One region of the Psychromonas sp. psych-6C06 genome, then DNA from elsewhere that is predicted to be linked to it. Evidence: predicted binding sites of a transcription regulator. Region 1 holds the regulator's gene; the other holds the start of a gene.
What was found. The regulator sigma-54, encoded in region 1, starts transcription at its own class of promoters, with help from an activator protein. The targets are predictions, from matches to a motif close to GTTGGCACGNNNNTNGNNT.
Positions count from the first base shown of each region.

Region 2: the regulator sigma-54 is predicted to act here: its motif matches at 1,197-1,215, upstream of fliS (flagellar export chaperone FliS).

Region 1 covers NZ_PIZM01000012.1:21,392-27,094, forward strand. The annotation lists gene mgtE (magnesium transporter) at 1-809, opposite strand, end outside; gene CW745_RS14690 (HPr family phosphocarrier protein) at 834-1,109, opposite strand; gene rapZ (RNase adapter RapZ) at 1,114-1,968, opposite strand; gene CW745_RS14700 (PTS sugar transporter subunit IIA) at 1,984-2,430, opposite strand; gene CW745_RS14705 (RNA polymerase factor sigma-54) at 2,750-4,195, opposite strand; gene lptB (LPS export ABC transporter ATP-binding protein) at 4,260-4,985, opposite strand; gene lptA (lipopolysaccharide transport periplasmic protein LptA) at 4,985-5,518, opposite strand; gene lptC (LPS export ABC transporter periplasmic protein LptC) at 5,508-5,703, opposite strand, start outside.
Region 2 covers NZ_PIZM01000002.1:540,021-545,723, forward strand. The annotation lists gene CW745_RS05570 (sigma-54 dependent transcriptional regulator) at 1-1,034, opposite strand, end outside; gene fliS (flagellar export chaperone FliS) at 1,370-1,762, shown strand; gene CW745_RS05580 (hypothetical protein) at 1,771-2,067, shown strand; gene CW745_RS05585 (UDP-N-acetylglucosamine 4,6-dehydratase) at 2,115-3,305, shown strand; gene CW745_RS05590 (LegC family aminotransferase) at 3,315-4,463, shown strand; gene CW745_RS05595 (NeuD/PglB/VioB family sugar acetyltransferase) at 4,450-5,703, shown strand, end outside.

The DNA of each region.
Region 1 (5,703 bases):
CCTGCCATACCCATCATTGAGTGCTCTGCATTTTCCCTAATAATGTCAACGACATCATCAATGGTAATACGCCCTAGTAGTTGATTGTTATGATCTACGACTGGTGCAGATATCCAATCATGTCGTTCAAAGAGCTTTGCTATTTCAAGCTCGGGCATTTCAGCCAATAAACTACCTGTTTGAGTGTTCATCACTTCAGCAACAGAAAGTGCAGGGTCAACCGTTAATAATAAAGATAATGGAACATCACCAATTAAATGGTCATCAGAATTAACAACATATAAAGTATCTGTCGCTTCTGGCAACTCATCTTTAAGGCGTAAGTATCGAAGTACAACATCAATAGATACATCAGGTCGGAGTGTTATGGTGTCTGTATTCATAATTGAGCCAGCTGTATCTTCAGGGTAAGCGAGTGCTGTTTCAACTCGATGCCTATCTTGTGCATCCATCTGCTCTAAAACAGCTCGGTAAAGGCTATTTGGGATGCCACGAAGAATGTAAGCCAGATCATCAGTGTCCATCCCTTCAGTAACAGCAACTAAATTGGCCGCATCCATTAGGCTGATAATACCGTCTTTAGCATCTTCGTTTAATTCTTCGAGGATTTCACCTTGTTGATCATGGTCTGTAAGGTTCCATAATACCTTACGATTTGCTGGTGGTGAGGATTCAAGTAGTAATGCGACATCACAGGCAGGCATCTTTTCGATAATACTGCGAGCAAGAACAAACATGCCACTTTCGATTGCTTTATTGACTTCGCGGAGGTATTGCTGGGTATCTTTTAATTCGTTTTTTTCCAGCATCTGTTTTCCTTTAAATTATTATTATTATTCTTCTTCTAAAAACTTATCTTCTATTAGCCTAGTAACGGCAGACATTGCCTGTTGTGCTTGATTACCCGTTGCCGTTATTTCTATCTCTTGTCCAAAACAGGTTTCTAATACCATTAACCCTAGTACACTATCAGCATCAGCTTGTTTACCGTGGTGGCTAATCGTGATCTTAGCATCAAAATTATTAACCAATTCAACTAGTTTGATGGTAGCTCGTGTATGTAAACCGAGTTTGTTTTGTATTGTAATAGTTTGTTTGATGATATCCACTTTTTTATAAGCCTTCTTTTCCTGCAAGTCGTTTATGCTCAACTTGTACCTGATATTTGTTACCGAAACGAGCCGCAATCTTTTCCGTTACATAAACTGAGCGGTGTTTACCTCCTGTACAGCCGATAGCAATAGTCACATAATTGCGGTTATTATCCTCTAAATGTGGCATCCAAGATTGAAATAAATTCTCAATTTGATTAACCGTTTGCTTAACTATTGGAAAAGAGTCTAGATAGTCAATAATAGGTTGCTCTGTACCGTTAAATTTTTGTAATGAGGGTTCCCAGTGCGGGTTAGGTAAAAAACGAACATCAAAAATATAATCTGCATCTTCAGGCGATGCATACTTAAAGCCGAAGGATTGAAATATGATCAGTAACTTACTTTTGCTCGTGCCTTGTAAAAAAAGTTTGATGCGTTCATTGAGATTATGAATAGATAGTGTGGTGGTATCTATTTCAAGTGCTGCTGATTTCCTGATAGGGGCTAATAATGTATTTTCTTGCTCTAATGCCTGTGATAAAGACAGTTTTTGTTTTGACAGAGGGTGTAATCTGCGAGTTTCACTATAACGTCGAATGAGTTCTGTGCTAATCGCATCTATATAGATGATATCTATTTTTACTTTGCATTTTAATGTTGCTAGCAAGGAGTCAATTGCATCAGAGTCACCTGGTAGATTACGAACATCTAGAGTGATGGCTATTTTATTATTTTCTACATCAACGGTATCGAGGAGTTGATCTAATAATTGGAAGGGCACACCATCGATACAGTTATAGCCTAGATCTTCAAGCACATGTAGCGCGATTGTTTTTCCTGAGCCGGAACGTCCACTGATGATGATTAATTTCATTTTTTTCCCTCGCAGTTATTCAATTTGCAATAGGTTATATAACTGCTCGTTAGTTTGTGCGCTTCTTAGTTGTCGCAAATAGGGTTTGTCGAGCAATTTTTGACTTATTTCTGAGAGCGCCTGTAAGTATTCTTGGCATTTATCTTCAGGAACAAAAATAGCAAATAATATATCGACTTTATTACCATCGTAAGAATCATAATCGATCCCTGAATGGCATTGCATAAAAATAGCAGTAGCTGGATAGCTACTGTCAATTTTAACGTGTGGAATAGCAATTCCTAGCCCAACTCCAGTAGAGCCAATTTTTTCTCGTGCAATAAGCGAATTGAATAATTGCTGCGAGTCGATATCTAATTTTTCAGCTGCAATAATGCTGATTTTTTCTAATGCGCATTTCTTACTGCTGCAGCTAGTTTGGCTAAACACAGAGTCTTTATCTAATAGGTCAGATATTTTCATAATATTATTTTCTAGTGGCACAATTGGCGCGATTTTATCAGGTTAAATAAGAATGGCTATACAAGAACGCCCATTTTTTAATATTAATCAATATTAAGCGATTTAGCTTACTTAACCTCAATTCTGGTTAATGAAAGCTTTATGGTGTTTAAAACCACGATGCTGCTACTTTTATAATACAGTGCCTTCATTTTTGCGTAGTTCAGGCAAATTATCGTCGCAATAATGGGGTATTGGTAGATGTTTTAACGCCGAAATTCGCGGAAATAGCTGTATTGTATCGCTTTGCTTATCCAGAACTTAGGTTAGTTATCTAAACTTATAGTAACTGCTTGCGTTGATTAGAGGGTGGGATACCTAAGGACTCCCTATATTTAGCAATAGTGCGTCTTGCTACTTTTATCCCCTGCTCTTCAAGTAACTGAGTGATTTTGTTATCGCTGAGTGGCTTAGTAGTGAGCTCTGCATTTACTAACTTTTTAATTAACGCACGGATAGCAGTCGATGAACATTCGCCACCACTCTCGGTAGCAACATGGCTAGAAAAGAAAAATTTTAATTCATAAATACCGCGGGGTGTATGCATAAACTTTTGGGTGGTAACTCGAGAAATAGTAGATTCATGCATTTCAACTTCAAAGGCAACATCATTGAGCACCATTGGTTTCATTGCTTCGTCACCATATTCAAAAAATGCTTGCTGTTGTTGCACGATACAGTTTGATACTTTTAACAATGTTTCATTACGACTTTCGAGGCTTTTAATAAACCACTTCGCTTCTTGAAGGTTACCCTTAATAAATTGCGAATCTGTTTTACTAATATTACCTTTGCATAAGTCTGCATATTGTTGATTGATAGAAAGGTTCGGATCACAGTCCTGATTTAGCGATACGCGCCATTGTCCACCTATTTTTTTCACATAGACATCAGGTACAACGTATTGTGCTTGCGTATCTTCGAATTGATTTCCAGGACGTGGCTCTAAGGTTTGAATTAGGCGCATAATTTCTGCGAGTTCATTCTCTTTCAGTTTGGTCTTGCGCGCTAAAGTACGGTAATCTCGGTTACCTAATAGGTCCATATGTTCTTCGAGAATCATTAATGCTTCTGCACGCCAAGGGGTATCATCACTGAGATGCCGTAGCTGTATTTGTAAGCAGTCTTGTGCTGACTTAGCCGCAACACCAATGGGATCAAAATGCTGTATTCGTTTTAAAACTGCTTCGATCTCATCTAACTCAAGATCTTCAACTTCATTACTCAACGCTTCCAGTATCGATTCGCAGCTACTGGTTAAGTAGCCAAACTCATCAATGGAGTCGATAATAGCGGTTGCGACTAAGAGATCGGTTTGAGAAAAGGGAGTTAGTTGCATCTGCCATATTAAATGATCTTGAAGAGAAATAGATGACTCTCCCTGATAGACGCTATCTTCGCCTTCAAAAGAGGATGAACCTGAGGAAATTGAAGTTGTTGGAGGCGGTGTATAAGCTTCTTCCCAGTTGCTTTCATCAGGTTGCTCTTGTGAAAATTCTTGTTGGGTAAGTGCTTCGGCTGTATCAAGTTGACTACTGTCTTGCTCTTTGACGACATCTTGAAGTGAGCTGTTATCTTCTTGCTCTAGTAATGGGTTTTCATCAAGCGCATTTTGAATCTCTTGTTGTAAATCAAGGGTGGATAGTTGTAATAATTTGATCGCTTGTTGTAATTGTGGGGTCATCGCAAGTTGCTGACCCATTTTCAATTGTAACCCTTGTTTCATCAAAGCTTGTATTTCCTGATATAAATAACTAGTAGCTATGTCTTAATAACTATATTTACAATAACTATAGTTTAAATTCTTCACCTAGATACACTTGTTTTACATGATCATTTGCCAATATTTCGTCTTGTGTCCCAATTGCGATAATTTCACCATGGCTAACAATGTATGAGTGTTGACAGACATCAAGCGTTTCACGCACGTTATGGTCAGTAATTAGGACGCCTAAGCCTCGATCGCGAAGTTGACCGATAATATTTTTGATATCAATGACTGAAATTGGATCAACACCTGCAAAGGGCTCATCTAGTAGAATAAATTTAGGTTCGGTTGCTAGTGCTCTGGCAATCTCTACACGTCGACGCTCGCCACCCGAAAGGCTCATGCCTTTATTATTACGAATATGGGTAATATGAAACTCTTCTAATAGCGTATTCAGTTTTTCGAGGCGTTGATCTTTGGTAAGTTCTTTACGTGTTTCTAAGATACCCATGATATTTTCAGTGACTGTTAAACGTCTAAAAATAGAGGCTTCTTGAGGTAAATAGCCTATCCCTTTTTGTGCTCGTATATGCATTGGGTGATGTGATATATCTTCACCATCGACAATAATGGTGCCTTCATCCTGCTTCACTAAGCCAACGACCATATAAAATGAAGTGGTTTTGCCTGCCCCATTTGGGCCGAGTAACCCAACTATTTCTCCCGTCTTGACGGTTAAGCCTACACCATTTACTACGGTACGGCCTTTATAGCTTTTTACTAAACCTTTTGCGATTAACTCAGCCATTATTTATCTTCAGCCTGTTGTGTATTGTCATCTTTATTTTCAAATTGTGCTGGTAAAAATACCGTCTTTACACGCTCTTTGCTATTTTTGTCGCTTTCTACAATCAACTCTTCTGTTTCTAAAAAGTAGATTATTTTAGAACCATTAATTTGACTATCTAGCTGTTTTACTTGTGCGTTACCCGTTAAGGTTATCTTGGCTTTCGCTACATCGTAATGAATAGTATTCGCTTCTGCATCAAAGGGCTTACCATCTTCTTGGGTTTGGTAAAAAGTCGCTACATCACCTTTGGCAATCATAATTTCTTGATTGGCTTTCTCGCCACGAATGACAACCAGTTCATTTGCTGTAATTTTAATGGTTCCCTGGGTTAGCAACACTTCTTTTAGGAAGGTTACTGTATTACTTTTCATTTTTGCATGTTGGCTAACTGAGCTTACATTAATTGGTTGATCGTAATCAGACTCTAAAGATTGTACTGAAAGCGAGCAGAATATCATGCCAACGATTAAGCTAATTTTATTAATTTTCATTTAGGTATACCGCTTTTATCTGTTTTTTAACGATTAATTCTTCACTAACAAGTGATGCCCACATGCCAATGCCTTGTTGATCCATTTGTGGCCCTTGCCAATGAACAAATAGGTCTGTACTGATCTCTTTTTCTGTTAATAATATAGTTAGTTTTTCAGTACTCATTGTCTGTACTAATTGATCT
Region 2 (5,703 bases), on a different contig from region 1:
TCACGTACGTTACCCGGCCAATTATGTTGCATTAAAGAGTCCAGAGCACGTTGTGTAAATCGCAATGTCGATTTATGCTCACCTTCCAAACGTGATAATAGCTCTTGCAACAGTAGTGGGATATCTTCTTGACGCTCACGTAAAGCGGGTTTCTCAATCGGGAAAACATTTAATCGATAATAGAGATCTTCTCGGAATTCCCCTTTAACGATAAGCTCTTCTAAATTACGGTGAGTTGCCGCTACGACACGTACATCGGCCTGTATAGCTTTAGTACCACCAACACGTTCAAAGGTACGTTCTTGCAACACACGTAACAACTTAACTTGCATCGGCATCGGCATATCGCCAATTTCATCTAAAAATAGCGTGCCACCAGCAGCTAACTCAAAACGACCTTTACGTGCTGAAAATGCGCCTGTAAATGCGCCTTTTTCATGCCCAAAAAGCTCACTCTCTAATAATTCAGCTGGAATTGCACCACAGTTTATGGGTACAAACGGCCCTTTTTTACGACTTGAAACCTCATGAATGGCGCGCGCAACGACCTCTTTGCCAGTGCCAGATTCGCCAAGAATAAGTACGTTAGCGTTACTATCTGACACTTGCTCAATCAAATAACGTATCTCTTGAATACGCAACCCACGCCCAACCAATGATTTAGTTAGATAATGGTTGGCTTTTTGTAATTTCTTTCCTGGATTATGGAATGACTGGCAATAATGTAATAGTTGCGTTAATTGCTCATAAACGATTGGCACACTTAAGACACCTAAATGATTTCCAACGGTTTGAGATGCACCATCTTCGCCTTCGAGGGTTAAAAAAGGTAGCTGTGGAAATGCTTCTGACAACGCTTCTGAAAGTAAATCACCATAAATGACAGCCAGTGGCTTACACTCACTCACTTTCTGTTGTAAATCATCACTTGCAACAGTTTCACAATGCTCGCCAACGAAATGTAATACGGTTTTTAATATATCAGCTTGCTTTTCTTCAACTGCAACTAAATATACCGGTGCTCTCTCTTCCATAAAATTCACTCTTAAAATTTAACTATCGCCAAGTCTAGGACAGTTTTTCATAATTGCGTATGATTATGGTCAAAAACATGACGATGACCATAAAATGACGCTTCACACTACTTAAAATAAAAAAGTAATGACTATTAAATTAAGAAAACAGGTGCTTACAAAGTAGGAATGGTTCTTGCTTTAATAAAACTAATCAACGTTAAAAGCGCTTTTAATAAGACATTTATCATATTAGTGGTCAAAAGTGTCACCTAATCGAAAGAAAAGATGTATTTATAGAAAGCAGATATACAATCATAATAGATAGACTGAAAGTAATTAGTTAAGGAAGCAAAATGCGTCGCTCGATAAAACAATATCAGAATACAAATCTAGCTCATGTCGAACAAGCGGATCCACATACGCTTATTTCACTTGTTATGCAGCATATATTAGGAAATTTAGCGGGAGCCAAAGGCGCGATAGAGCGTAAAGAAATTGAAAACAGAAATAAGATGCTCACTAAGGTGATTGGTTTGATTGGCGAATTGCAAAATAGCTTAGATATGGAGCAAGGCGGTGAACTTTCAGAGAACCTGTATGGCTTATATGGCTATATGATCTCGCAAGTAAATAGTGCAAACATCAAAAATGATGCCACACCATTAGCTGAAGTTAGTGCGCTCATTACCGAGATAAAGTCTGGTTGGGACGGTATCCCGCAAGATATACGTCAACAGTATAAGTAGTGGTATCAATGGATATTTCAACCCAATTAGCAAACCTATTTGCACTCGAAGAAAAGCTTTCAGATTTGTTAGACAATGAACAATATGAAGCCTTTCAACAGCATCAAGATCTTTTTTCAGATCAAATAAAAGCATTGCTAGATAACAACTCAGAGCAAGTATTGGCCACAAAAGTTGAGCAATTAAAAAAGCTAGAAAATGCAGTGGCAGAGTTACAAAATAGATCGGAGCACTATTATCAAGCGTTAAAAGAAAAGTCGTTACAACAACAGCGTAATAAAAATAAAATAAAAGCTTATAAATAACAGGTTTTTAAGCTGAAATATCTTATTTAATGTAAGGATCTACAAATTTGACTGCAATTCTTTCTTTAATTGGTCGCGAAAAGGCACTATTCACCGATGACATTAACCAATATGAGACGCAACTTAGTGAAATAATTTCGCAAAGTAAGTTCTTAGTCATAGGCGCGGCAGGCTCAATCGGGCAAGCGGTTGCGAAAGAGATATTTAAACGCAGTCCATTAAAACTTCACCTTGTGGATATCAGCGAAAATAATATTGTTGAGTTAGTGCGTGATATTCGCAGTTCGCTAGGTTATATCAAAGGTGATTTCCAAACATATGCATTAGATATTGGTTCAATTGAATATGATGCCTTTATTAAATCAGATGGTCATTACGACTATGTTTTAAATTTATCGGCTTTAAAACATGTGCGTAGTGAAAAAGACCCCTTTACATTAATGCGCATGATTGATGTAAATGTATTTAATACCGAAAAAACACTCCAGCAATCAATAGCCAACAATGTTAAAAAATATTTCTGTGTCTCAACGGATAAAGCGGCTAACCCAGTCAACATGATGGGCGCTTCAAAAAGCATTATGGAGATGTTTTTAATGCGTCGTAGCGCTGAAATTACAATATCAACAGCGCGCTTTGCTAACGTCGCATTCTCTGATGGCTCATTGCTTCATGGATTCAACCAACGAATACAGAAACGGCAGCCGATAGTCGCACCAAACGACATAAAACGTTACTTTGTCACTCCACAAGAATCTGGAGAGCTCTGTTTAATGTCCTGCATATTTGGCGAAAATAGGGATATCTTCTTTCCAAAACTAAGTGAAGCTTTGCACTTAGTTTCATTTGCAGATATCGCTAAAAAGTATCTTCAGCAACTCGGTTATGAAGCACATGTTTGCGATTCAGAAGATGAAGCTAGAGCATTGATAGATCACTTACCACAACAGGGTAAATGGCCCTGCCTTTTCACACAAAGTGATACCACTGGTGAAAAAGATTTCGAAGAGTTTTACACCGTTTCTGAAAAGCTGGAGATGAATAGCTATCCAAATTTAGGGATCATTAAAAATGAGTTAGCTTATGATGAGGCCAAAATTATTGAGTTTGAAAAAAGCATATCAGCACTCAAAGAAACACAACAATGGAATAAACAACAACTGGTTGAGTTGTTTAACCAAACCTTACCCTGCTTTGCCCATAAAGAAACAGGCAAATACTTAGACAGTAAGATGTAAGGCCAACCTATGCATCATCAATTAACTAAATTTATTCGCGATATCTACCAAACAAACGACTTTATTCCGTTACATAGCCCGACGTTTCAGGGCAATGAAAAGGCCTATGTATTAGATACGCTTGAGAGCACCTTTGTTTCAAGCGTTGGAAAGTATGTTGATAGGTTTGAAGACGATATCGCACGCTATACAGGCGCAAAAAAAGCCATTGCTACGGTTAATGGAAGTGCAGCACTTCATGCTTCCTTATACCTCGCAGGAATCAAAGAGCATGATCTCGTACTAACGCAGTCCCTTACCTTTGTTGCGACTTGCAATTCAATATATCAACTTGGTGCACAAGCTATTTTTATTGATATCAGCTTAGATACCCTCAGCCTCTGTCCTGATGCCACTGCGCAATACCTTGAGCAACATGCCGAACTAGATTGTGATGGCCAATGCAGGCATAAACTTAGCAAACAAAACATCAAAGCAATTCTTCCTATGCACACCTTTGGGCACCCAGCCAAATTAGAGCAGTTACAAAGAATATGTGAAAAGTGGAATTTAATACTGATTGAAGACGCAGCAGAAAGCTTAGGCTCGTTTTACCAAGGCCAACATACAGGAACGTTTGGCAAGTTTAGTGCGATTAGCTTTAACGGCAATAAGATCATTACGACAGGTGGTGGTGGTATGATCCTTTGTGATGATTTATCAGCAGGAGAGCACGCGAAACATATCACCACAACAGCCAAAGTTGCTCACCCCTATGAATACTTCCATGACCAACTAGGCTTTAATTATCGCTTGCCAAACCTCAATGCAGCGCTTGGTTGTGCTCAAATGGAATCTTTACAGCAAGTTTTAGAGAATAAAAGAGCATTAGCGGCACGCTACCAAACATACTTTAACCATTCTGATTTAACCTTTGTGGTCGAGCCTAAACAAGCTCACTCTAACTATTGGCTAAATGCAATCATATGCCCAAACGAAAAAGTGCGTGATAACCTGCTTATTAAAACCAATGAACAGGGAGTCATGACCCGCCCCATTTGGAAATTAATGCATCGTTTACCGATGTTTAGCAACGCACTAAAAGGAAAAATGGATAACTCAGAATATATTGAAAAACATTTAATAAACCTACCAAGTAGCCCCTATGAAATATCTTGATAAATTAATACTAATTGGTGGAGGGGGCCATTGCACAGCTTGTATAGATGTTATCGAGACAGAGCAACGCTATCAAATACAAGGCATTCTGGATGTTAAAGAAAAAATTGGGCAAACACTGCTTGGCTACCCCTATATTGGAAGCGATGAAGATTTAGTGCAATTTATCAACGATGATTGTCATTTTTTAATTACCATTGGCCATATGGGCAATGCACAAGTCCGTAACAAATTATTACAAAAAATCATCACCTTAAAGGGTAAGTTAGCCACCGTCATTTCACCTATTGCCTATGTAGCAAAATCAGCGAGCATTGGTCAGGGTAGCATTGTGATGCATCACGCCCTTATTAACAGCCAAGTAACGATTGGTGATAACTGTATTATCAACAGTAAAGCACTCGTAGAGCATGATTGTGTAATAGAGAATAACTGCCATATATCTACTGCATCAACCATTAATGGTAATGTTTGCGTTAAAGAGTCTTCTTTTATTGGCAGTAATGCGGTGTGTATACAGGGTGTTAGCGTTGAGAAAAATAGCTTTATCAAAGCGAATCGTTGTTTTAGCGGTATTTCAAATCCGAAAGTCGCAGTATTAACCACCATCTTCCCAATGCAGAAGCAATTTGTAGTTGATTTTTTTGAGTCGATGCAATCTCAATCTTTTTCACAATTCACTATTATTATGCTCAACGATGGCTTTAAAAACTTCAATGAAATCAAGCTACAGTTCCCAAAGCTATCAATTATTGAATTACCAGCTGCAGGGTCTATTGCCAAAAATAGAGCTCACTTACTACAATTTGCAAAGGTGAATAACTTTCAAAAAGTAATTTTTGCAGACAGTGATGACACTTTCAGCAAAAATCGTATATCAGCTTCCCTGAAAGGGTTAATCAAAGCGGATATTGTGGTTAACGATCTGACTTCCGTGCGTAATGGACAAGTTGAGAATGAAAAAATTTACTCTCAACGCTTAACTAACCGCACATCGATTTCACTCGACTTTATTCTCCATAAAAACCTTTTAGGCTTATCTAATACTGCCATTAACTTAAATGCCGTGCCCATCTCTTTAATTAATTTTCCTGATGAGCTAGTCGCTGTTGACTGGTATTTTTTTAGCTTACTACTGATGAATGGCGCAACGGCGCATTTTACTCAAGATTGCATCACATATTATCGTCAGCATGATAGCAATACAATTGGAGCGGGAAGTATCAACAGCAACTTGATT